2 regions of the Hominilimicola sp. genome follow, and region 2 is predicted to be linked to the other one. Evidence: predicted binding sites of a transcription regulator. Region 2 holds the regulator's gene; the other holds the start of a gene.
What was found. The regulator NrdR, encoded in region 2, represses ribonucleotide reductase genes. The targets are predictions, from matches to a motif close to CACNANATNTNGTG.
Positions count from the first base shown of each region.

Region 1: nrdD (anaerobic ribonucleoside-triphosphate reductase) is a predicted target of NrdR. The motif match lies at 5,231-5,244, and genes of this name have one in related genera.

Region 1 is NZ_JBKVWU010000047.1:533-13,796, forward strand. Features, by position in the region: partial or broken gene ACLTU0_RS06615 (DUF2264 domain-containing protein) at 1-1,245, shown strand, start outside; gene ACLTU0_RS06620 (DUF4250 domain-containing protein) at 1,247-1,420, shown strand; gene ACLTU0_RS06625 (CYTH domain-containing protein) at 1,431-1,979, shown strand; gene ACLTU0_RS06630 (hypothetical protein) at 1,985-2,275, shown strand; gene ACLTU0_RS06635 (PP2C family protein-serine/threonine phosphatase) at 2,293-3,003, shown strand; gene ACLTU0_RS06640 (TIGR04076 family protein) at 3,022-3,414, shown strand; gene fsa (fructose-6-phosphate aldolase) at 3,471-4,118, opposite strand; partial or broken gene ACLTU0_RS06650 (TIGR03905 family TSCPD domain-containing protein) at 4,258-4,508, shown strand; gene ACLTU0_RS06655 (GerMN domain-containing protein) at 4,567-5,088, shown strand; gene nrdD (anaerobic ribonucleoside-triphosphate reductase) at 5,358-7,484, shown strand; gene nrdG (anaerobic ribonucleoside-triphosphate reductase activating protein) at 7,658-8,173, shown strand; gene ACLTU0_RS06670 (ECF transporter S component) at 8,163-8,648, shown strand; gene ACLTU0_RS06675 (polysaccharide deacetylase family protein) at 8,686-9,843, opposite strand; gene ACLTU0_RS06680 (polysaccharide deacetylase family protein) at 9,967-10,770, shown strand; gene ACLTU0_RS06685 (rhamnogalacturonan lyase) at 10,873-13,264, shown strand, end outside.
Region 2 is NZ_JBKVWU010000049.1:1,621-14,845, forward strand. Features, by position in the region: gene ACLTU0_RS06770 (PFL family protein) at 1-1,310, opposite strand, end outside; gene ACLTU0_RS06775 (ACT domain-containing protein) at 1,326-1,595, opposite strand; gene rlmB (23S rRNA (guanosine(2251)-2'-O)-methyltransferase RlmB) at 1,843-2,574, opposite strand; gene ACLTU0_RS06785 (aspartate kinase) at 2,697-3,905, opposite strand; gene thrB (homoserine kinase) at 3,932-4,828, opposite strand; gene ACLTU0_RS06795 (homoserine dehydrogenase) at 4,828-6,039, opposite strand; gene ACLTU0_RS06800 (JAB domain-containing protein) at 6,203-6,931, opposite strand; gene ACLTU0_RS06805 (acetate/propionate family kinase) at 7,065-8,264, opposite strand; gene pta (phosphate acetyltransferase) at 8,289-9,290, opposite strand; gene mnmE (tRNA uridine-5-carboxymethylaminomethyl(34) synthesis GTPase MnmE) at 9,424-10,794, opposite strand; gene ACLTU0_RS06820 (PHP domain-containing protein) at 10,830-11,684, opposite strand; gene nrdR (transcriptional regulator NrdR) at 11,668-12,129, opposite strand; gene ACLTU0_RS06830 (YlmC/YmxH family sporulation protein) at 12,191-12,448, opposite strand; gene ACLTU0_RS06835 (glycosyltransferase family 2 protein) at 12,559-13,225, shown strand, end outside.

The DNA of each region.
Region 1 (13,264 bases), on a different contig from region 2:
CTTGTCAACGTTGCTTTGAAAAAGGTCGGCAGAAAATACAGTCAAGAACAGTTGGACAAAGATATTGCAAGGATAGATGAATTTTATCTTGGCAACGGCTGGTACATAGACGGACTGCATGGACAAAAGGATTATTACATTGGTTTTGCATTCCATTTTTACGGATTGATTTATGCCGTTGCAATGGAGGACGACGACAAGGAGCGTTCCGATATATACAAGGAACGTGCAACAGAATTTGCAAAAACGTTCATATATTGGTTTGACGAGGACGGCGAAGCACTTCCTTACGGTCGTTCACTCACATATCGTTTTGCACAAGCGGCGTTTTGGGGTGCTTGTATTTTGGCGGATATAAGACCGTTTTCGCTTGGTGTTATGAAAGGCATATTAATAAGAAACATTGAAAATTGGCTTTCAAAAAATATATTCGATACAAGCGGAATTTTATCTGTCGGATACGATTATTCAAATCTTCTTATGGCAGAGCATTATAATGCACACGGCTCACCTTATTGGGGACTTAAAGCATATATATTCCTTATGCTGCCTGACGACCATGAATTTTGGTCTTGCGATATTGAAGAAATGCCTAAACTTGACGAACTTGAACTTATAAAAGAGGCAGATATGCTTGTATCAAGACGAAACGGCAAGAGTGTTGCATATCCGGCAGGAACAATTACCGATTTTGCGTGCGGTCAGATTGTGCCGAAATATTTGAAATTTGCATACAGCGCTCATTTTGGATTTAATGTTATGAGAAGTAATGTAAGCATTGATGAGGCGGCTTGCGACAGTATGCTTACGTTTGTTGTTGACGGCGCGGTATTGGTACGCAGACATTTGAAGTCATACAATGTTGAAAATGACAGAGTTGTAATAGAATGGTCACCGTTTAATGGGATTGACGTTAAAACCGTTATAACTCCGACATCGTTCGGTCATACGAGAAATCACGAAATTAATTCGGAATATGATTGTGTTGCGTATGACGCAGGTTTTGCGGTTGCGTCAAGAGATAAGGACAACATTAAAACAAAGGATTTGTTTATTGCGCAAGCGAGGAATGATTTTCAATTCTGTGAAGTCCTTACGGAAACCGGCGGTGAGAGCTGTATAATCGAATCATCACCGAACACAAATATCAGATATTCAAAAACGGTTATACCGGCAATGAAATATGAAATCCATAAGGGCAAAAACGAAATAAAAACACTTATAAGAGATCACTTGGAGGGATAATATGATACCGAACGATCCTGCTATATTGCTTAGCTTTGTCAACACAAAACTTCGTGATTTTTATTCAAATCTTGACGATATGTGTGACGATATGGAGCTTGAAAGAAAAACTATTGAGGATAAACTGTCACTGATTGGGTACAAATACAGTGAAGAAAGAAATCAGTTTATATAAAGGAGCAGAAATGACGGAAACAGAGATAAAAAGTATGATAGACAAAGAACTGTATGAGAGTATTTTAAACGCTTTTACATGGGAAAAGGTCAGAGAACAGACGAATTATTATTATACCGATAAAGCGGGTATACTTAGAGAAAAACGTATAATGGTAAGAATAAGAGTTGTAGGTGAAGTGGCGAAAATACAGGTGAAACTTCACAAAAACGAAAACAGTCCTTTGCAGATTTGCGAAGAAAATGAATTTGAAACGGAAGAAGTACCTGATATTATAAATGCCGAACTTGCAAAAGAGATAACAGGCGAGGATGTGGGCGAGCTTTATAAAATGGGCTGTGCCGTAACGATAAGAAACAGCCTTGTGCATAACGGATCGGAATTGTGCCTTGATAAAACGACATATTTCGATAAAACGGATTATGAAGTTGAGGTCGAATATGAAGAAAAAATCAGTGCGGATTTACTTATGAAACTTACTTCTCTCGGAGTGAGATTTAACGAAAAATGCGTCGGAAAGTTTTCACGCTTTCTTGCAGAGTATAAAAATCAGGAGTGATACAGATGGATTATAAACGTGTAAAAAGCGGTCGTGAAAAAGGGCTTGTATGGCTGGCATTGATTTTGACTGCTGTAATATTGGTTCAATGCGTTATGAATATAGTGCTTATTGTTTCAAACCGTCAGACAAAAGCTATGTTTGATGAGGCTTTGCAGGGACAGCTCACTATGCAGGAGGAAATCAATTCTTTGAAAGGCATTGATAACGGTAATACGGAAAATACAGATAATGCGGAAAATTCAGAAAATACAGCTGATTTTGAAAACAGTGCAGAAGAAAACGGAAATCAATAAATGTGGGGTAAAAATTTATGAGAGCAGTGTCACTGACAAACAGAGGCGGTCGTAAAAACAATGAAGATTATGTAGGTTACGCAAATTCGGATAAGTTGTGGTGCTTTGTCGTGTGCGATGGATTGGGCGGACAGAGCTTCGGCGAGGTTGCGTCGGAGATTGTGTGTGAAACGGTTTGTAAATCGTTTAAAAAAGCACCTGAACTTTCGGGTAAGGCGTTATACAGATATATCGAAAAGGCGGCGTCTGTTTTGGGTGAGGAACGAGAGAGTACAAAATCGAATATGTCGAGTACGATTGTTGCATTGGTAACTGACGGTGAAAAAGCCGTGTGGGCACATTCCGGCGACAGCCGTCTTTACTACATATCAAAAAAGAGAATTTCGCAGATTACGGACGACCATTCTATCGCATTCAGAGATTTTAAAGAGGGGATAATTACATTTGATGAAATACGTACAAGCCCTAATCAAAATAAATTGTTGTCATCGATAAGTGACATTGATGATTTGAATTTTGATGTGTCGGAAGTGATTGACTTGAAAAAAGGTGACGCTTTTGTACTTTGTACAGATGGTTTTTGGGAATATGTTTATGAAGATGATATAGAAAAATCATTCGCAAAAACTAAATCACCGAAAGAATGGCTTGAAAAAATGCTCGAAAGCCTGCACGAAAACGAAAAAGAAAACAATGATAATTACAGTGCAATAGCTGTGGAAGTGTAATATACGGAGGAAACTGCTATGAAACATAAAGTGAAAGTAACAGTGTTGGATAAAAAATTATATCCCGAATTACAGCAGAAATACTGTGCAGATCCGAATTCGGGAGTCTGTCCGTGCTACAATGTCGGTGATGAATTTGTTTTTTATCGCGACGGTGACAGAGACGACTTTTGGCATCTCGGACTGAATACGTTGGTGAAAACTAACGGTAATGCCGATACTGTGGCTGGTGGTCCGAAATTGCCGTTCTGTTCTGAAGCGTGGGACGCTATTTCACGTTATATTTATACCGGATTGCAAGGCGGCTCTGTAATGGCTGGTTGGATGAAAGATGAAAATGTGATGATTACCTGTTGTTCGGATGGTACAAGACCTGTTATTTTTAAGATTGAACGAATTGATTATGAATAAATACAATTAAAAACACCTCTTGAATTTCAAGAGGTGTTTTGTGTCATTTAATCATATTAGTTCTTCGGAACTGTTTCCCAGTCCTTTAAAAATCTTTCGATACCCTTGTCTGTAAGTGGGTGGTGAAGCATTTGAGCAATTACCTTATAAGGAACTGTTGCGATGTCACAACCTGCTCTTGCGGCGTCGATAACGTGGATAGGATTTCTGATACTTGCGGCGATAATTTCTGTTGGGATTTCGTGAATTTTGAAAATATCAGCGATTTCTTCAATAAGAATCATACCGTTTGTACCGATGTCGTCAAGTCTGCCAAGGAACGGACTTACATATGTAGCGCCTGCTCTTGCGGCAAGAAGTGCCTGTGCGGATGAGAAGATAAGAGTTACGTTAGTCTTGATACCAAGAGCTGTAAGTTTTTTAACAGCCTTTAGACCTTCTGCACACATAGGAATTTTTATAACAATGTTCTTGTTGATAGCTGCAAGAGGTTTAGCCTCTTCAACCATTTTATCAGCCTCAAGGGAAATAACTTCGGCACTGATAGGACCGTCTACAATAGTTGTGATTTCCTTAACAACTTCAACAAAATCTCTGCCCTCTTTTGCGATAAGAGACGGATTTGTTGTAACACCGCAGATGACGCCCATATCATTTGCCTGTCTGATTTCATCTACATTGGCAGTATCTACAAATAATTTCATTTGAACTTCCTCCTAAATTTATTTCTGTATATTATTATATAAAAAAATGGGTGTATAGTCAATAGATATGCTTGAAAAAAAGCAATAAATGTTGTATAATCAGAATGTAGATAAATATAAAATTTTGGAGGTGGATATAATGGCTAAGTTTTCATATCAGCCTAAGGGTGTCTGTTCTGACAGATAGATTTTGAGGTAGAAGACGGAGTTGTCAGAAATGTACACTTCACAAGAGGTTGTAACGGTAATACGCAAGGTATAAGCGCTCTTGTTGAGGGTATGAATATTGACGATGTTATTTCGAGATTAAAGGGTACAAACTGTAACGGACGCGGTACGTCTTGTCCTGACCAGCTTGCAATAGCATTGGAACAAAGTAAAAATATGTAATAAAAATCATTGAACCTTCATATACTGTATATAAGTCAGTGTATGGAGGTTTTTTGTTTTGCAGATAGTTACATTAAAGAAGAACACGCTTATAAGACACTTTATATTTTTATTAATACTTGCAATCGGCTTTGGTACTGTGGTTATATCGCAGAATACACATACGGAAACAGCAGAGGTAAAGCTGTATTACGTTGACGCACAAATGCTCAGATTGATTCCAGTAAAAACTCAAATACCGCAGATGAGTACGCAGAAAATGGCACAAAGAGTAGTGGACGAGCTTGTTGAGGGATATGACGACAATCCGAAAATAAGGCGAATTATTCCGAACGTCAAACACGGTATAAAGGTGAAAGTGCTTGATAGGATTGCGTATGTGGATATAAAGCAGGAATTGGCGGACAAGCACCCCGACGGTCGTGATTTGGAACTGCTTACGGTGTATTCAATCGTCAATTCACTTACAGGACTTGACGGGATTGTGAACGTAAGGTTTACAATAGACGGCAAGCGGCAAAAAGATTTTAAGGGCTACATTGATATGAGGGAAACTTTTATTCCGGATTATTTTATATAAATACAATATATTGATAAGCAAGCATAAAAATTGTGCTTGCTTTTTTATATTGTATTCAATTTGTAAAATAAAATGTATTGCATTTATAATCCAACTGTGCTATAATATACTACAAGATATAGATATACAAAAATATCAAGGACACAAAATATAGTGGTTACATAGTATTTGAGATTTGCATAAAACACGCATAAAGACGTGCTTTCTGCATATTTTTTTTGAGCGATAATACTGTATATAGTGTTTTATACAGAGAAGGGGTTATTAAAGTGAAAGTACAAAAGCGTGACGGCAGAATTGTTGAATACAATGCTGACAAGATAACAGCCGCCATTAAAAAAGCGAATGTTGAGGTGGACAATTCGCAAAAAGTCAGTGACGCCTTGATAGAAGAGGCGATAGGAAACGTTGAAAAAACAGACAAGGAAGTAATTCCCGTTGAAACGATACAAGATATAATCGAAAAAACGCTTGTTGCACACAACAAGTATGTACTTGCGAAAAAGTATATGATATACAGATACCAACGCAGTCTTTTGAGAAAGTCGAATACAACAGATGAATCAATCCTAAAGCTAATCAGAAACGAAAACAAGGAGCTTGCGGAGGAAAATTCAAATAAGAATACTGTTCACGCGTCTACACAGCGTGACTATATAGCAGGTGAAGTGTCGCGTGACCTTACAAGACGTATGCTGTTGCCGGAGCATATCACAATGGCACATCAAAACGGCATACTTCATTTTCATGACGCGGATTATTTTATACAGCCGATTTTTAACTGCTGTCTTATAAATATCAAGGATATGCTTGACAACGGTACTGTTATGAACGGTAAAATGATTGAATCGCCTAAGAGCTTTCAGGTTGCCTGTACCGTCACAACGCAGATTATTGCGGCGGTTGCAAGTAATCAGTATGGCGGACAGTCCGTAAATGTGGCACATTTGGGAAAATATTTAAGAAAGAGCCGCGACAAGTTTATGGCTGAAACACAGGAAAAATTCAAGGATACGTTAAGCCGGGAAGATATTGAGAAAATAGTTGAAATGCGTGTCGATGATGAATTAAGATCGGGTGTACAGACTATTCAATATCAGATTAATACGCTTATGACAACGAACGGACAGTCGCCGTTTGTGACTTTGTTCCTATATATTGACGAAAATAACGAATACGTTGACGAAAACGTAAGAATTATCGAAGAAATTCTTCGTCAAAGACTTGACGGTATTAAGAATGAACAGGGTGTATATGTTACACCTGCATTCCCAAAACTTATATATGTGCTTGATGAAAACAACTGTCTAAAGGGCGGTAAATACGATTACGTTACGAAACTTGCGGTTAAATGTTCCGCTAAAAGAATGTATCCCGACTATATTTCAGCAAAGAAAATGCGTGAAAATTATGAGGGTAACGTGTTCAGTTGTATGGGCTGCCGCTCGTTCCTTTCACCTTGGAAAGACGAAAACGGTGAGTACAAGTGGGAGGGAAGATTTAATCAAGGTGTTGTAAGTATAAATCTTCCGCAAATCGGACTTGTGGCTAAGGGCGATGAAGAAAAGTTTTGGAAACTGTTTGACGAACGTTTGAAGCTTTGCTATGAGGCGCTTATGTGCCGTCATAAAGCATTGGAGGGGGTTGTGTCTGACGTAAGCCCTATTCACTGGCAATACGGTGCTATAGCACGTTTGAAAAAAGGTGAAACGATTGATAAATACTTGCACAATGGGTATTCTACGTTGTCGCTCGGATATATCGGTCTTTATGAACTTACTTATCTTATGACCGGCGAAAGCCAAACAAGCGGTAAGGGTAAAGAATTTGCACTTAAAGTAATGTATCATATGCGTGATGCGGCGGAAAAGTGGAAAGAGGAAACAGGATTGGGTTTCAGTCTTTACGGCACACCTGCGGAAACGTTATGCTATCGTTTTGCTAAAATTGATTATGAGAAATTCGGACCGATCAAGAATGTTACCGATAAGGGTTATTATACAAATTCTTACCACGTTGACGTCAGAGAGAAAATCAATGCTTTTGATAAATTCGATATTGAAAGCGAATTCCAAAATATTTCGCTCGGCGGTGCGATTTCTTATGTGGAAATACCGAATATGCAGAATAACCTGCCTGCACTTGAAACGCTTGTAAAGTATATTTATGATAACATTCAGTACGGCGAATTTAATACAAAATCGGACTATTGCCAAGACTGCGGCTTTGACGGTGAGATTATGATTAATGACAATATGGAATGGGAATGTCCGCAATGTCATAATAAAGACCACAGTAAATTGAATGTTACAAGACGTACTTGCGGTTATCTCGGTGAAAATTTTTGGAATACGGGAAAGACGAAAGAGATTAAGAGCAGAGTTTTGCATTTGTAATAAGGGAAAATAACGTGAAAAATCACGTTATTTGATTTAATTGTCCGTGCGATTTTCGCCTATGGCGAACGCACATGGACATAATTTCCACTTAACGCCTTGTCAGCCCACAAGCAAGAGCAGTTAAGGTTTTTAATTACTATTTGTGGGCAGAAATGCTGTGGAAATTAATTATGTATTATGGGAATATAAAGAAAACTGACATTGCAAACGGAACAGGCGTGAGAGTATCGCTTTTTGTCAGCGGTTGCAGATGTCACTGTAAGGACTGTTTTAACAGTGAAACGTGGGATTTTTGTTATGGCAATGAGTTCACGGACGATACAATGAACGAAATTATAACCGCAATGGATAAGGAGTATATAAAAGGTTTCAGCCTGCTCGGCGGTGAGCCTTTTGAAAAGGAAAATCGCGTGGCGGTACAATATATTTTAAAAACAATAAAGGAACATTTTCCGAATAAAACGGTATGGTGTTACAGTGGTTTTACTTTTGAAGAACTTGTCGGAGAATGTGAAGATATTTTAAAGTATATTGACGTGCTTGTTGACGGTGCGTTTGTGGCGGAAAAGAAAAATTTGAAATTGAAATTCAGAGGGTCTGAAAATCAAAGAATTATAAATGTAAAGAAATCACTTGAAGATAAAACAGTGACGGAACTTACAGAAGGGGAATACGATGAATACTAAACAATTTGTTAGAGTGGCAATGCTTACGGCGTTGGCGTGCGTGCTTACTATCGTGCCGAAAGTGCCGATAGGCGGCGGATATGTGCATTTCGGCGACTGCATAATTTATGTGGCTGCAATGATACTCGGACCTATACCGGGTGCGATTGTCGGAGCGATAGGACATAGCTTGGCAGATTTTATTTCGGGTTATCCGATATTCTGTATACCGACATTTATTATTAAGGGTATTATGGGATTTGCAATCGGTAAAATCGTTTATAGACACGTTGATATAAAGCATTTTATAATCGGCGGTATTGTTGCACTTGTGATTGTTACAGGCGGTTACTTTGTTGCGGAAATTCCGCTTATGGGATATGAAACCGCACTTGTATCGCTTATTTCATCACCGATACAGTGGTGTATGAGTATGGTTGCATCGGCGATTATTGTACCGATATTGATTAAGAACAGAAAAAGAATAGGATTTTAGCAAAAAAAGAACTGCGATTATTCGCAGTTCTTTTTGTTTATTGAATTATAATTGCTGTACCCGATTGTGCAGGGGCAGGGGTTACGTTTTGGGTATTTTGTGCTTGTACAGGTTCGTCTGTTGCCGATTGTGTATTGCCGTCTTGTGCGTTTGATGTGTCGGCTGTTGTATTTGTTGGATTTGTTGTGCTTGCTGTATTTGTTGTATCGGTTGAAGTAGTTGCTGTGGCTGTTTCACCGCTTTCAGGGGCGATTGTTGTCACAGCGGCTTGATAATTAATATCGTCAAGTCTGTGGAATGTATATCCCTCTGAAATCAAATATTCTATAATCATTGGCAAAGCGTCAGCCGTAGTTTGTTTAGCGGCGGCATCGTGCATAAGAATGACAACATTTTGACCTTCCGGCATATTTGACTTTAGGTAATCCAAAAGACCTTGTGCATCTTTCTTTTTACCCTCTGCGTCACCGTTTAGCGCGTTCCAGTCACAATAATAATAACCGTTTTCTTTCAATACTGCTTTACATTCTTGTTTTACAGGTGAAAAACTGTCGGCACTTGATTTGTAGCTGCCACCCGGAAAACGTACAAGCTTCATTGTTTGAGTTCCTCCGGTTACTGCGTCAATTTTTTGGAAACAAGTATTTACTTCGTTAATAAATGTGTCTGTTGACGCATATAATTTCTCATAGTTATGTCCGTCCGAGTGATTGGCTATAAGATGTCCTTCTTCATATACACGTCTTGCCATATCAAAGTTTGAGTCGATAAGCGAACCGACTTCAAAGAATGTGGCTTTAATATTGTACTTTCTCAAAGTATCAAGAATTTGCGGAGTTATATTTTCTGTAGGACCGTCATCAAATGTAAGATAACAACGCTTTTCCTGTACTGAATCTTTAACGATTTGAAGCAGGTCGTTTTCTTCCGTTGCGGGAGGAATATTTAGTGTACTTGTTTGTACCGGCTCTACGGTCGGAACGACATTTTCTGGATTTTCTGTTGTTTCGATTGATACATTATTTGTATTTTGCTGTTCGTTGTTACCTTTTTTCATCGAAACGGCAACTGCGACAACAATAATGATTGCTATAAGAACTATAAAAATAATAGCCGCACGGATACGTTTTTTTCTAAGACGTTCACGTCTGCGGCGTTCACGACGTCTCATTTCAAATTCGGTTGCATTAGACATAATTAAAATCCCCCTAAAAAGCTGATATATCATTATTATATACCAATTTACAATAAAATTCAACAATATTATCAACATTATTATTAAAGAATAAAAATAAATAAAGAAAGGGTATGATAAACAATGAAAAAAGTGATTTTGGTAATTTTTTGCACGGCAATTTTGATGAGCGGTTGTTCATCTAATACCGCCGATACGGTCAGCAATGACGTACAACAGGTGAACGTGTCATATGACCAAATGAATAATGAGGGGATTGGTTGGGGATTTGTACGCAAGAAAGGTGCACCGCCCGAAATACCTAATTCACAAAAGGAAGTGCTTAGAAAATACGATTGCTATTATATAGATGAAAATGCACCGAAAACACTATATCTGACGTTTGACGAGGGTTACGAAAATGGCTACACGTCAAAGATTTTGGACGTTTTGGAGCAGACTTCAACGCCTGCGGCATTCTTTGTGACAGGTCCGTATCTTGAAAATCAGCAGGAATTGGTGCAGAGAATGATTGATGGCGGTCACATTGTAGGAAACCATACCGTAAATCACCCGAATTTACCGAAACAGAGCGTTGAAACAGAGCAAAAAGAACTTTCCGATTTGAATAAAATGTGTGAGGAAATGTACGGCGTGAGTATGAAATATATGCGCCCGCCGGAGGGGGAATACAGTGAACGGGTGCTTGCGGTTGCAAAGGATATGGGATACAGGACAATTCTGTGGAGCTTTGCGTACAAGGATTGGGACATAAATATGCAGCAGGGGGCGGACTATGCGTTTAATCAAGTTACGCCGTATCTGCATGACGGTGCTGTTTTACTTCTTCACGCAGTGTCCTCCGACAATGCAAATGCTTTGGAAGATATAATAAATTACGCAAAAAATGAGGGATATACGTTTAAAAGCCTTGATGAATTGCAATAATTAAGAAAAAAACATAAAAACTCTTAAAAAACACTTTATTAATTCATCATTTTGGTGTATAATTAAATTATTATAATGTATTTTAGAGAGGAAATTGATAAAATGAGAGAGGCAAGTTTTGATTTTGGTAAGAAACCGCCTGTTGACGGTTACACAAAAGTGACTGAAAAATCTGTTTACACAAAGGAAAAAGGTTTTGGACTTTCGGAAGCCGCAGAGGCTGACGAAAGAAAAATCGGTGAAAAGGAATTAAACAGAGATTTTCTTTTTATGGGCGGAAAGTCATTTATCGTTGATATTGAAAACGGCGAATATATTGTACGCGTTTCTACGGGCGACTATGTTGACGAAGGCGATGTTATGACATTCTACAACGTCAACGGTGAAAAATACGGCGTATGGGTAAGTGACGGTACTGTTGTGGAAAGAGTGTTCCCTGTTACAGTTACTGACGGTAAGATTGAATTTGCATTTGAAATGGGTAAGCATACTTGCCTTAACAGCATTGATATTGCACAAAAGCAAGACATTGAAGTTAAGAATGTTAAAAGTGCCGTTATCGCAAAACGTGATACGGCTTCGGTTAAATTGACTTGGGATAAAGCCGACGGCGTTATCGGTTACAGAGTGTCACGCAGAAATCCGAAGAATAACGAAATTGATAAGGTTCAGGAAGTTATTACAGAGGAATTTGTTGACGGTGACGTTACAATATGCGATAAATTTGAATACAGCGTGTGTGCATTGTATGCACATAAGTTCTGTTCGGATAAGTCTGTTACGATTGATGTTGAAGTCGTTGACGGCAAGAGCGTTGCAGGCGAGATAACAGAGCTTGACGCAAAGGAAACTCCTAATTCCGTAACACTTGTATGGAACGGATTTAAGGAGGCGGTTTGGTACAACATTTACCAAAAAGCACCTTACGGTATTTACAAGTACATAGGAAAAACAGAAGAAACACATTTCATTGATGATAAAGTAATAACAAATGTACCTTTCGTATATGCGGTTGAGGCTGTTACGACAAGCGGTATATCAAAACGCAGTGAGGTAACAATAGATATGGAGGCTAAGCCGAAGAAACGCAAAATGGAAACGTTGGGCAGAGGTGCCGTTGCAATGATGACAGAAAACGGCGTATTCCTTAGCTGGCGTCTTAATGCGTATGAATACGAACAGGACATTAACTTTATAATTTTAAGAAACGGTGAAAAGATTACAGACGTAATCACCGATTCTACAAACTATCTTGACAAAGACGGTAAACCGGAAGACGTTTACACAATCAAAGCCGTAAAGGGTAATAAGGCTGAGAAAAAGGGTGCGGAAGTTAAAGTTGTAAATGCACCTTATATATCAATTCCTCTTGACAAGCCTGAAAACTTTGTTGACCCTGACGGCAATTCATATCCTTATACCGCAAATGACGCGTCTGTTGCAGACCTTGACGGTGACGGCGAATACGAAATCATTCTTCGTTGGGACGCAAACGGTAAGGATAACTCACACAAGGGTATAACAGGTGAATGTTTGCTTGACGCATACAAGCTTGACGGTACAAAGCTATGGAGAATTAATCTCGGACGTAATATCCGTTCAGGTTCACACTATACACAATTTATGGTGTATGACTTTAATAATGACGGTAAGGCAGAACTTGTTTGCAAAACAGCAGACGCAACCGTTGACGGCAAGGGTAACGTAATCGGTGACAAGGACGCGGATTACAGAAATAAGGACGGTTTCATTCTTGAAGGTCCTGAATATTTGACATTGTTCAACGGTGAAACAGGCGAAATTATGGATACTGTCGATTATGACCCGCCGAGAGGCAACGTTCGTGAATGGGGCGACTCTTGGGGTAACAGAGTTGACCGTTTCCTTGCCTGCGTAGCATATCTTGACGGTGAAAATCCAAGCGTTGTAATGTGCAGAGGTTACTATGACCACGGTTGTCCGACAGTGCTTGTTGCATATGACGTAATTGACAATAAACTTGTTAAGCGTTGGAAGTTCCTTGCTAACAAGGATCAGAATATCGAATACACAAATCAAGGTAATCACAATCTTGGTGTCGGTGATATTGACGGCGACGGACTTGACGAAATCGTTTACGGCGCAATGGCTGTTGACCATGACGGTAAGGGTATTTACTCAACAGGCCTTGAACACGGCGACTGTATGAACCTTGGTAACTTCACAAAGAAAACACCTAACCTTGACTTCTTCCAAATTCACGAACACGACAGTGCCGAATACGGTTTTGAAGTGCGTGACCCTGCAACAGGCGAGATTAAGTGGGGTAAGTTTACAGGCCGTGACACAACAAGAGGACTTTGCGCGAAGATTGACCCGAGATATGAAGGCAATCAGTGTTGGGTAATGGACGACGGTATCTACACAATGGAGGGTGAACTTATCAATGAAAAAGGCCCTGAATCAATAGATTTTGCTATTTGGTGGGACGGCGACCTTATCCGTGAACTTCTTG
Region 2 (13,225 bases):
GCACTTGAATACTTTTTAACCGGCATTACGGGACCTGTTCCCAAAAGTCCGCCGAATTCAACAACGTCACCCTCAACCTTACCCGGTGCAGGGATAACTCTTACTGCTGTTGTCTTTGTGTTGACCATTCCGATTGCCGCTTCGTCGGCTATAATCGCCGAAATAGTTTCGGCAGTTGTGTCGCCCGGTATAACAATCATATCCAAACCTACGGAACATACGCAAGTCATTGCCTCAAGTTTTTCAAGAGTAAGTACGCCGTCTGTTGCCGCCGCAATCATACCTGCGTCCTCACTTACAGGGATAAATGCACCCGAAAGTCCGCCGACATAACCTGACGCCATAATACCGCCTTTTTTAACTGCGTCGTTAAGCAGTGCAAGTGCGGCTGTTGTACCGTGAGTACCACACATTTCAAGTCCCATTTCCTCCAAAATATAAGCCACACTGTCGCCAACGGCAGGTGTCGGAGCAAGTGACAAGTCTACGATACCGAAAGGTACATTAAGACGTTTTGACGCTTCTTGTGCAACAAGCTGTCCCATTCTTGTAATCTTAAATGCAGTCTTTTTAATAGTTTCGGCAACAACACCGAAGTCCTCGCCTTTAACCTTTTCAAGTGCACATTTAACAACACCCGGACCGCTTACGCCGACATTTATAACACATTCACCCTCGCCTTCGCCAAGGAACGCGCCCGCCATAAACGGATTATCCTCAACCGCGTTGCAGAATACAACAAGCTTTGCACACGCAAATCCTTGCGTATCGGCTGTAAGTTCAGCCGCTCTCTTAACAATCTGACCCATCTGTTTAACAGCGTCCATATTGATACCGGCTCTTGTCGAACCCACATTAACGCTTGAACATACAAGATCTGTTGCGGCAAGTGCTTCAGGAATTGACTCAATAAGTATTCTCTCACCGTTCGTATAATCTTTATGCACAAGTGCCGTATAACCGCCTATAAAGTTTACGCCTGTCTTTTTAGCGGCTTTATCAAGAGTTTTTGCGATTTTAACACATTTTTCAACAGTCGGTTCTTCCAATGCATCCACCAAAGTAGCTATCGGAGTTACCGAAATTCTCTTGTTGATAATCGGAATACCGAATTGAGCCTCAATGTCCTCACCGGTTTTTACAAGATCTTTTGCGTAAGTTGTGATTTTTTCATACACTTTTTCGCAAACTGTATCAACGTCAGGACCGGCACAGCTTTTTAGAGAAATACCCATTGTTATAGTTCTTATATCAAGGTTTTCCTCGTCAACCATTTTTATAGTTTCTATTACTTCAAAGGGATTAATCATTTATTTGTACCTCCCTTATATTCTGTGCATTGATGTGAAGATTTCTTCTCTCTGCACATGGATTGAAAGTCCCATATCCTTTTCGGCCTGTTCAAATTTTTCACTGATTTGCTTTACTGTAACACTCTCATTTTCAAAATTCACAAGCATTATCATTGTGAACATATCCTGCATTATTGTTTGAGAAATATCAAGAATATTTACTTCGTTTTCAAATAATATATTACTGATTTTAGCAATTATGCCCTTTTGGTCCTTGCCGATTACGGTAACTACTGCTTTCATTTATTTATCTCCAATCTTTCATGTTTTCATTGTTTATCTTTAATTGAATTATAGCACTTTCGTTTTAAAAAAGTAAGTGGTTTTTTAAAAGTTTGTCCACTGTAACAGTTTAATAACCCGAATTTTATTGCAATTTGTTTATTTTTTCACAAGCCGTTTTTTGTCTTGATATTTGCGACAAATAAGCCGTTTTTCAAGGCTGTTTTTTGTTCAAAAATACAATAAAACCTACGGTTAATAAGTGCTTTTACTTTCTTCTTTGTCTTAATGCCTCATACATCAAAACACCTGCCGCAACCGACGCATTAAGTGAATTAATTTCGCCTGCCATAGGTATGCTTGCTATGAAATCGCATTTTTCTCTTACAAGTCTGCTGATACCCTCGCCCTCACTGCCTATAACAAGACCAAGCGAGCCTTTAAGGTCAATATCATACATTTCCTGACCGTCCATATCAGCCGCCGCAATCCACAAGCCTTCATCTTTCAGGCTGTCAATCGTGTTAGCGATATTTGTAACCTTTGCAACAGGTGTATATTCAACCGCACCAGCCGAAGTTTTCGCGACAACACTGTTAAGACCCACTGAATTTCTTTTCGGAATAATAACACCGTGTGCACCGACACAATTTGCAGTTCTCAATATTGCACCCAAATTATGCGGATCGGTTATTTTATCACAAATAATAACGAAAGGCGGCTCATTTTTTTCACGAGCTTTATCAAGAATATCCTTCACGCTCACATAGTCGTATGCACTCACATATGCAATAACGCCCTGATGGTTTTCACCCTCTGCGATTTGGTCAAGCTTAGCTCTCTCGACCTCTTGAATTATAATTCCTGCGTCCTTTGCTTTCTTGATAATCGGAACAATAGAGCCCTCGTACTTACCCTTTTTAACAAGGATTTTATCCACGCTGCGACCTGAACGAATTGCCTCCAAAACAGGATTTCTTCCTATAATTTTATCATTCACTGAACTTTCTCCTCTATATTTACTCTATATTATAGCACGAAACCACAAGTTCGTGTAACTAAAAGACATATAAAATCCGTCAGTCGCCACGCCCTTGTGGTTTATTTTCTATTTATTTTTAATTATTTCAACAAAAATTTATCGTGAATTGCAACAACAGCCGCTTCAGCATCTTTTCTGTCAACAAGAACAGAAATCTTGATTTCCGATGTAGCAATCATATTGATGTTGATGTGTGCATCGTAAAGAGCCTCAAACATTGTAGCGGCAACGCCTGAGTTATTAACCATTCCCGCACCGACAATAGAAACCTTTGAAACGTCCTTTGTCCATTTAACTTCGTCAGCCTTAACGATTGCCTTATTTTCTTCAAGAAGGTCAAGTACAGGCTGTAAATCTTCTTCCGTAACAGTAAAGCTAATGTCTTTCTTTTCACCGTTACCGATTGACTGAATGATTAAGTCAACGCTTATTCCGTGCTTAGCAAGCATACGGAATACTGAGAAAGCCTTTCCCGGAGTATCCTCTACACCGCAAAGAGCAATTCTCGCAACATCATTATCTCTTGTTACACCTCTAACGAGCATCTTTTCCACTTGTTCTACCTCCTTAACATATGTGCCTTCATTGTTATTCAGACTTGATCTGACTGAAAGCTTAACCCCGTACTTCTTTGCCATTTCAACACTTCTGTTGTGAAGTACGTTTGCACCAAGTGACGCAAGCTCAAGCATTTCATCATATGAAATATCATCAAGCTTATACGCATTCTTTACAAATCTCGGATCTGCCGTATATACGCCGTCAACGTCTGTGTATATTTCGCAGACATCTGCGTGAAGTGCGGCAGCCAACGCAACGGCTGATGTATCACTTCCGCCGCGTCCCAAAGTTGTTATATCGTCATACTTGTTTATACCTTGGAAACCTGCAACGATTACAATGTTCTTCTTATCAAGCTCAGCTTGTAATCTTTCTGTATCTATTGTGCTGATTCTTGCAGCACCGTATTTAGCGTCAGTCTTAACGCCTGCCTGCCAGCCTGTAAGAGAAATAACCGGACAACCGATTTTTTCTATCGCCATTGCAAGCAAAGAAATTGAAATTTGCTCACCTGTTGAAAGCAACATATCCATTTCACGCTTTGAGGCATTCGGGTTGATTTCCTTAGCCTTTTCGATAAGGTCATCGGTTGTATCACCCTGTGCCGAAACTGCAACAACCACATTGTTACCTGCTTTATACGCGTCTGTAATACGTCTTGCGACGTTCATTACTCTTTCAGCGTCTTTAACGGAAGTACCGCCATACTTTTGAACAATAAGTCCCATTTTTGTTTATCCTTCCTTTTTTATATTCATATCTCAGAAACTACCGCACCGACATTGTCAATCGGCAGTATCATACATTTCCATTCAAGACCGTTAGTCTTAAAATATTCTTCCATACCAGCTTTAAATCCATCATAGTTGCCGTCAAGTATTGATAGTATTGTAGGTCCGGAGCCGCTCAAATATGTTGCGTGCGAACCCAAGTGATATGTTTTTTCAAATATATCTTCCATACCGTCAACGTAACTTTTACGATACTGTTGATGAAGTTTATCCTTAACGCCGATTTCAAGTGCTTTCATATCGCACGTAAGCATAGCCGCCTGAAACATTGACGCATGACCGACATTAAAGACTGCGTCTTTAAAATCAATCTTTGACGGAAGAACTCCTCTTGATTTCTTCGTTGCAACAAAGAAATCCGGAATTATAACCGCGAACTTAATATGACTTTTCAGCTTTGTGCTTTTGATTATAGTCTTGTCATCATCCATAAGCGACACGCAGAAACCGCCGAAAAGTGCCGGTCCTACATTGTCTGGATGACCCTCCATCTTTGCCGCAAGGTGAATTATTTCCTGATACGAAAGCTGTCTGCCGGAAATAATATTTGCCGCCAACATTCCGCCTATAATACACGCACTGCTGCTGCCCAAACCTCGCGTCATAGGTATCTGACTGTCTTGAGTTATTCTGTAACCCTTTTGCTCATAACCTACATAGTCGAAAAGTTCTGCCATTGCGCGGTAAATCAAATTGCTTGTATCCTGTGGGATAAAGCTTTGAGTATTTTTGTTGATTACTTCAAGTCCCTCGGGAATTTCCTCAATCATCATTCGGTTATACAAACCAACAGCCACACCGAGAGTATCAAAACCTGCACCCATATTTGCACTGGTTGCAGGCACTCTTAATTTAATCATTAATCCATTACACGAATGTTTGCCACAACATCAGACAGCTTAGCAAGTTTTTCTTCAACCTCAGATTTAGTAAGCGGTGAAGTCACAAATGCTGACTCATTGTCTATAATATTATCGACAAATTCGCACTTTCCGAATATTTTCTGAACATTTTCTGCAGAATCAGTTGTTCTTACGAAGTATTCAAACTTCTTCGAATCAATATCAGCCATAATATTTTCAGTCGGCTTTTCCCAGAAAATCTTCTTACTTCTGTCGCTGTGCTTAACCGCGTCAACAACGTCGGCAACAACAGCACTTGCAGTAGGAAGTTTACCTGCACCCTTACCGTAGAACATTACATCGCCTACGCAATCGCCTGTAACCATAATGGCATTGAATACACCGTCAACACCGGCAAGAGGACTGCTGTTTTTTATCACCATAGGTGATACGATTGAGTAAACCTTGCCGTTTTCGTCAAACTGTGCATATCCGATAAGTTTTATAACTGAATCCATAGCAGCGGCATATTTAACATCGTCAAGAGTGATGTTTGTTATACCATCTGTATCAATATCATTGTAATCAATCATTTTGCCCGACGCAAGTGACGCCAAAATCGCAATCTTTCTGCAAGCGTCGTGACCTTCAATATCGGCGGCAGGATTTCTCTCTGCGAAACCGTTATTTTGTGCGTCTTTTAGGGCTGTTTCAAAAGTCTTGCCCTTTCTTATCATCTGGTCAAGAATATAGTTTGTTGTACCGTTTAAAATACCGGCAATCTTCAATATATTGTTAGCTGTTAGACATTGATGCATAGGTCTTATAATCGGAATACCGCCGCCTACACTTGCCTCAAAGAAGTAGTTTACATTTTTCCCTCGGGCAATCTCCAAAAGCTCTGTCCCGTATGTGGCAACAAGCTCCTTGTTAGACGTTACAACGCTCTTTCCCGCTTCAAGAAGACTTTTTGTAAATTCATATGCAGGGTGAAGTCCTCCCATAACTTCCGCAACAACGCTTACTTCGTCATCGTTAAGTATGTCATTGAATTCTTTTGTAAAAAGTTCTTTTTCGGGATGGTCGTCAAAATCGCGAATGTCAAGAATGTACTTTATATCCACACTTTCACCATTCGCACTGCGGCTGAGCTTGTCACTGTTGGTCTTAATTATGTCGTATACACCACTTCCAACAGTACCGTAGCCCATTATTGCAACCTTTGCCATTCTTATGCCTCCCTTATTTTTCTTTCATTATAATATGTATTTTGTTATAGTAATATCTATAATAAAATATATTACCATATCACTGTGATAAAGTCAATGTTTTCAAACGCCAAATATGACCTTTTTAATCAAAGTTCTTTTGTGTAAATTAACACTAACATTTTTATCGTCTGTTATTTTTCTTTATCTCTCTGTTAATCTTCGCATTCATTCCGCTGCCTTTTAAATACGGCAGAATACTCATACATTTGCCGTCTGCCACGATTATATGGTCAAGCATTTTTATACCGGCGAAAAAAAGCGTATGCTCCAAAGCCTGTGTCGTAACCAAATCGGCATTTGACGGTTTTAAAATTCCGCTTGGGTGATTGTGCGTAAACACGACCTGTGACGCGTCACTTTTAACCGCACTTCTAAGCACCTTCGCAACGTCAAGTTCAACGCTTTCAAAACTGCCCTCGAAAAGCATTTCCTGATTAATAATTCTGTTTTTCGGATCAAGGCAAATCATATAGCAACATTCGCGGCTTTTGCCGTCAAACAGGTTGCACAAATAATTTTCACTCGTTTCACTGTTTAAAACAAACACGTCCGTATTATATTTTTCCGTATTGTAATACTGTATAAATTCACCGAGAGAACATATGTAATCGGCGGTTTTTTCACCTACACCGTCTATGCTCATAAGACGTTTTTTAGAAGTGTGGAACACATTCACAAATCCACCGCACTCTTTAATCAAATTATGTGCTATATCATTCGTATCCGCCACCGGAATTACGTTGTAGAGAAGATACTCCAAAACCTTATGTTTCTGCCACGTTTTGAAACCGCCTTTTTCAAAATCCTCACGCATTCTTTTTCTGTGACCTTTGTGATTGTTTGTGTCCATTATTTCACCGCCATTACTTCATTCTACGGCTTATTATACACTATTTTACTATAATTTGTCTACAAAATTCGACAAATTATTTACACAAAAAAACGGAGCATACAGTTTGGATATGCTCCGTATGAATATTTAATTACTTGCCTTCAACCAATCTCTTAGTGTCAATAGCAATCATAAGTTCTTCGTTTGTAGGGATAACAAGAGTTTTAACCGTTGCGTCGTCAGCTGAAATATCAACTGTACCTCTTACAGCGTTCTTTTCCTCGTTAATCTTAATACCCATAAAGTCAAGACCCTCAACAACTGCCGATCTTGTAGCCGCATCATTTTCACCTACGCCGGCAGTGAATACAACTGCGTCAACACCGCCCATAGCGGCAGCATAAGCACCGATGTCTTTCTTAACTTGGTATGAGAACATATCAAGAGCAAGCTGTGCTCTGTCATTTCCTTCTTTAGCGGCAGCAGACAAATCTCTGAAGTCAGATGATACGCCCGAAACACCCGAAACTCCGCTTTCCTTGTTCATAAGAGCGTCAACGTCTTTAGCTGACATACCTTTTTGGTTGATAAGATATGTAACGACAGCAGGGTCCATTGAACCTGTTCTTGTACCCATTGGCACACCGTCAAGAGGAGTGAATCCCATTGATGTATCTACACACTTACCGCCGTCAACAGCTGTAATTGATGAGCCGTTGCCAAGGTGGCAAGTAACAATCTTAAGGTCTTCTGCCGGCTTGCCTAAAAATTCAGCAGCCTTTTGTGAAACATACTTGTGGCTTGTACCGTGGAAACCATACTTTCTGATACCGTAGTTTTTGTAGTATTCATATGGCAAAGCATACATATATGCCTTTGGAGGCATTGTCTGGTGGAATGCTGTATCAAATACGCCAACCATAGGAGTGTTAGGCATAATCTTTTGGCAAGCCTTGATACCGATAATGTTCGGTGGGTTATGTAGAGGAGCAAGCGGTGTACACTTTTCAAGTGCTTTCATAACTGCTTCTGTAATTACGCATGAACCTGCAAATTCTTCACCGCCGTGTACAACTCTGTGACCGACTGCACCGATTTCGTCCATTGACTTGATAACACCGATTTTTTCATCAACAAGTGCGTCAATAACCATCTGAATTGCGTCACCGTGATCCTTCATCGGCTTTTCAATCTTAGTCTTTTCGTCCTTTGCAACATTTGTGTGTTGAAGATTTGAACCTTCAATACCGATTCTTTCACAAAGTCCCTTTGCCATAACTTGTTCGTTGTCCATATCTATAAGCTGGTACTTCAATGATGAACTACCTGCATTTATAACTAATATTTTCATATTAAAATTCCTTTCATTTTTTGATTAATTATTTTGAGCCTGTATAGCTGTAATTGCTACAACACCTGCAATGTCCTCTGCACTGCAGCCTCTTGAAAGGTCGTTTACAGGCTTTGCGATACCTTGAAGAATAGGTCCGTAAGCTTCGGCCTTAGCAAGTCTTTGAGTAAGTTTGTAACCGATGTTACCTGCGTCAAGGTTAGGGAAAATAAGTACATTCGCACTGCCTGCAACGTCTGATGAAGGAGCTTTCGACTTAGCAACGTTGTCAACGATAGCGGCGTCAAGCTGAAGTTCACCGTCAAGCTTTAATTCAGGAGCCTTTTCCTTTGCAAGCTTTGTAGCCTCTTGCATTTTGTCAACAAGGGCACTCTTTGCACTGCCGTATGTAGAATATGAAAGCATTGCAACTCTCGGTTCGTCTTGGATAAGCTGTTTGTATGATGCAGCTGATGAAATAGCGATTTCACTTACTTCGTCAGCAGTCGGATCTTGGTTAAGACCACAGTCACCGAAAATAAATGTACCGTTGTGACCGTATTCGCAATTAGGAACATTCATAATAAAGAATGCAGATACAAGCTTTGTACCCGGTGCAGTCTTTAGAATTTGAAGTGACGGACGAATTGTGTCGGCTGATGAGTGAATAGCACCCGATACCATACCGTCAGCATCGCCTTGTTTAACCATCATTACCGCATAATATGACGGATCTTTGATTGTTTCGGCAGCCTGTTCAGGTGTAATGCCCTTTTTCTTTCTCAATTCATAGAATACGTTTGCGTATTCTTCGTTCTTTTCACTGTTTTCGCTGTCAACAATTTTGATACCGTCAATATCAAGGTTTTCAGCGGCAGCCATTGCCTTTATTTTGTCAGGGTTACCTACAAGAATAATCTTTGCATAGCCCTCTTTTTTTACCATTTCAGCAGCCTTCAAAGTTCTGATTTCTTCGCCCTCTGCAAGAACGATAGTTTTGATGTCCTTTTTGGCTCTTTCCTTTAATTGTTCTATGAATGTACTCATTACACAAAACTCCTTTTTCTCTTTATAATTTTTTACCTCTTTTTATTATATACCTTTTTTTCGTCTTTTTCAAGTAAATATCTTAAAAAATTGTTTTATTTTGGCTTGTGAATTTTCTAACAATTTCACTCGACTATTTACCCACGCAAAAGCTGTGGAATATCGCCGTAACAATATCGTCCGACACAGTTTCGCCCGTAATTTCGCCAAGTGCGTCAATGGCGATATTAATATCAATCGATGCAATATCGGACGGCATATTCATATCAATAGCCTCAACAACCCGTCCGAGTGCTTCGCCTGCTTTTATAAGCGCCGTCTTGTGACGCATATTTGTTATAACGGCACTGTCCTCTCTTGCGAGCTCGCCGAAATTATAAACCTTGCGGATTTCATCGGCAAGAATATCAAGTCCCATACCCGTTTTCGCACTCACTTCAATAACAACACTGCCGTTTGCCTTTGCCTTAACCGCCTCAACATATCTGCTTTGACCCAGGTCGGTTTTGTTGATAAGAACAATTCGTTTTTTGTTTTTGGTCGCGTGCAGAACTTCCACGTCCTCATCACCGAAAAATCCGCTGCCGTCTATCATAACGACAACAAGGTCAGCCTTTTCAATAGATTTAATCGACTTTTCAACGCCGATTTTTTCAACCGTATCATCGGTATTTCTTATACCTGCCGTATCGATAAGCATAAGAGGTATTCCGTCAAGGTTGATATATTCCTCTATAACATCACGTGTTGTTCCCGCAATGTCGGTAACAATCGCTCTTTCCTCTCTTGCAAGCGAATTTAAAAGTGACGATTTACCAACGTTCGGTTTGCCTACTATAACCGTCTTTATACCGTCACGCAATATTTTACCGCTGTCGGCGGTTGATAAAAGTTTATTCACTCTGTTTTTGCAGTCATGCGCAACATTTCTTATATCGTCAGTCGTAATATCCTCCAAATCTTCATCCGGATAATCTATCGTGACTTGCATTTGTGCGGCAAGGTGAACAAGCTCATTTCTTACATTTTCGATTTCTTTTGAAAGTGAACCCTCAAGCTGTGAAAGTGCGTTTCGCTGTGCAAGTTCGTTTGTTGAATTTATAATATCAATTACCGCCTCTGCCTGTGACAAATCTATACGTCCGTTCAAAAATGCACGTTTCGTAAACTCACCAGGCTCTGCCATATACGCGCCTGCTCTTATAATCGTATCAAGTACCGCTCTTGACGCTGTACTTCCTCCGTGAGTGCTGATTTCCACAACATCTTCACGCGTAAAAGTTTTCGGTGCAAGCATAACCGTTGCAAGCACTTCGTCAACCTTTTCGCCCTTTTCGTTTTTTATAAAACCGTAATGAACGGTATGTGTATCGCAATCGGCAAGTTTTTTACTTCCGAAGAAAACCTTGTCCGCAACCTTAACAGCGTCATTACCGCTTATTCTTATAACAGCTATACCGCCGTTACCCTGCGGAGTGGAGATTGCCGCAATAGTTCGTTCCATTTTATCAAGTCCTTTCTTACAAATAAAGAGGTCTATTACATTAGACCCCTTTGTTCTTTCATATTCAGCAAAAATTCATAAGGCACATAACCACCCGAAACTTTTCCAAGCTCCACATCAGGCTTATTACCGCCGTGAAAATCACTTCCGCCGGACTTTACAAGTCCTAATTTATCGCATATATCAAAACACATTTTTGAAAATTCTTCGGAATAGCAGTTATATAAACATTCCGTACCGTCAAGTCCGTATTCCTTTAATTGTTTCAAAAGTGAATACAATTTGTCGTAATCTTCCGTAATATAAACAGGGTGTGCCAAAATCGCCAAACCGCCTGCATTTTTAATCATTTCAATACTTTCTTTAGGCGAATACGTTTTTCGCGGAACATAACAGCTCATACCCTTGCCTAGATACTTTTTGAATGCCTCGTCTACTGACGCAACATATCCCTTCTTCACCATAGCATGGGCAATATGTGCTCTGCCTGTATTCAAAAGCGTTGCACCATCTTTTTGCGACAGTATATCGTCAACCGATATTTCCATACCTTGCCCGTTCACAAGTTCAAGTACTTTTTTGTTACGCACTTCTCTTGCATTTTTTAGTTCGTCAAGTTTTTCGGCAAGTTCCGTATCGTTTTCATCAATAAACAAGCCGACTATGTGCATTTCTTTTTCGTACTTTGCACTTATTTCAACGCCGGATATACCCTCAATTCCGTATTCACCGCAAGCACGTTTGAACTCGGCAAGTCCGTTTATCGTATCGTGGTCTGTAAGTGCGACGGCACTGAGTCCTGTTTTATGTGCTTTATGCGCAACCTCCGACGGAGTAAACGTACCGTCGGACGCAGTTGAATGCGTATGCAAATCAATCTTTTTTATCATCGATAAGTCCCTGCAATTCTGCCATAAACGTATCTATGTCATCAAAACTTTTGTACACAGACGCAAAACGTACATAAGCAACTTCATCAAGTTTTTTAAGCTTTTCCATAACCTTTTCACCGATAGCGGTGCTTTCGATTTCACGCGTCATTGACTGATACAATTCGCTTTCAATATCGTCCGCAATCTGTTCCATTTGCGATAGAGATATAGGACGTTTTTCGCAAGCCGTAATTATCCCTTTTAACACTTTTCCTCTGTCATACTGCTGACGTGACTGATCTTTCTTTATAACCGCAAGCGAAATTGCCTCAAGCTTTTCGTATGTAGTGAAACGCTTTTGACATTTTAAGCACTCACGTCTTCTTCTGATGGAATTGCTTTCTTCGGTAGGTCTTGAATCAATGACCTTACTTTCGGCAAATCCGCAATATGGACATCTCATTTGTGTTTCTCCTTTATGTATAGTATTTATGGTATTATTATATACTATTCGATAATTTTTTTCAAGATAATTTTTCATTATCAATATCAAAAAATCGCACAAGAACCAAATCTTCTCCGACCACCTCAATAGCGCTCCACGGAATGACAAGTTCACCCCCTCCGAAAAGCCTTGCCAAACAGCACCCTTTTCGCGGAACTATTATAGCTTCGATGTTCCCCGTACTCTCGCTTATCTCCACGTCACTGATGCGTCCAAGCCGCTCTGCCGTCTTTATATTCACAACTTCTTTTTGTTTTAAATTATACCCTCGAAACATAATATATTCATATCCTTTCTGTATTTCATTGTGTGTGTTATATTTATGATTTTGTTGACTTAATTATTATAATCAGTTATAATCTTAATTATAAAAGGTAGGTGGAAAATATGAAATTGATAAGCGTTATAGTGCCTGTATACAACACTGAAAAATATATCGAAAAATGCGTTATGAGCATACTTAACCAAACATATAAAAATCTCGAAATAATACTTATTGATGACGGCTCAACGGATAATTCACCGCAAATATGCGACAGTCTTGCCGAAAAAGACAACAGAATTACGGTAATCCACCAGCCTAACGGAGGTGTGTCTTCCGCACGAAACATCGGTCTTGACAATACGCACGGCGATTATATAACGTTTGTCGATTCCGATGATTATATCGCACCGAATATGATTGAGTTTCTTTCAGAAAATATCGGTGATACCAATATAGCAATGTGCGGTTACACCAGTGTAGACGAAAACGGCAATCTCTCTCCGCAGGAAAACGTAACTGTCACAGACGGAATTATATCAACCGATACATTTTGGAATTATTTTTACACCGACACAAGAATTTATTACGTCACCTTGTGGGCAAAGTTATATAAAAGTCATCTTTGGAATAATGTTCGTTTTCCGCTTAATACGTTGCATGAGGACGAATTTGCCGTACATCAAATCATAAGTCAATGCAGTAAAATCGCAGTTTCAAAAAAACCGCTTTATTTTTATCTTCAGCGTGAGGGCAGTATTATGCACACGCAGTTTAAAACCGAAAACCTAA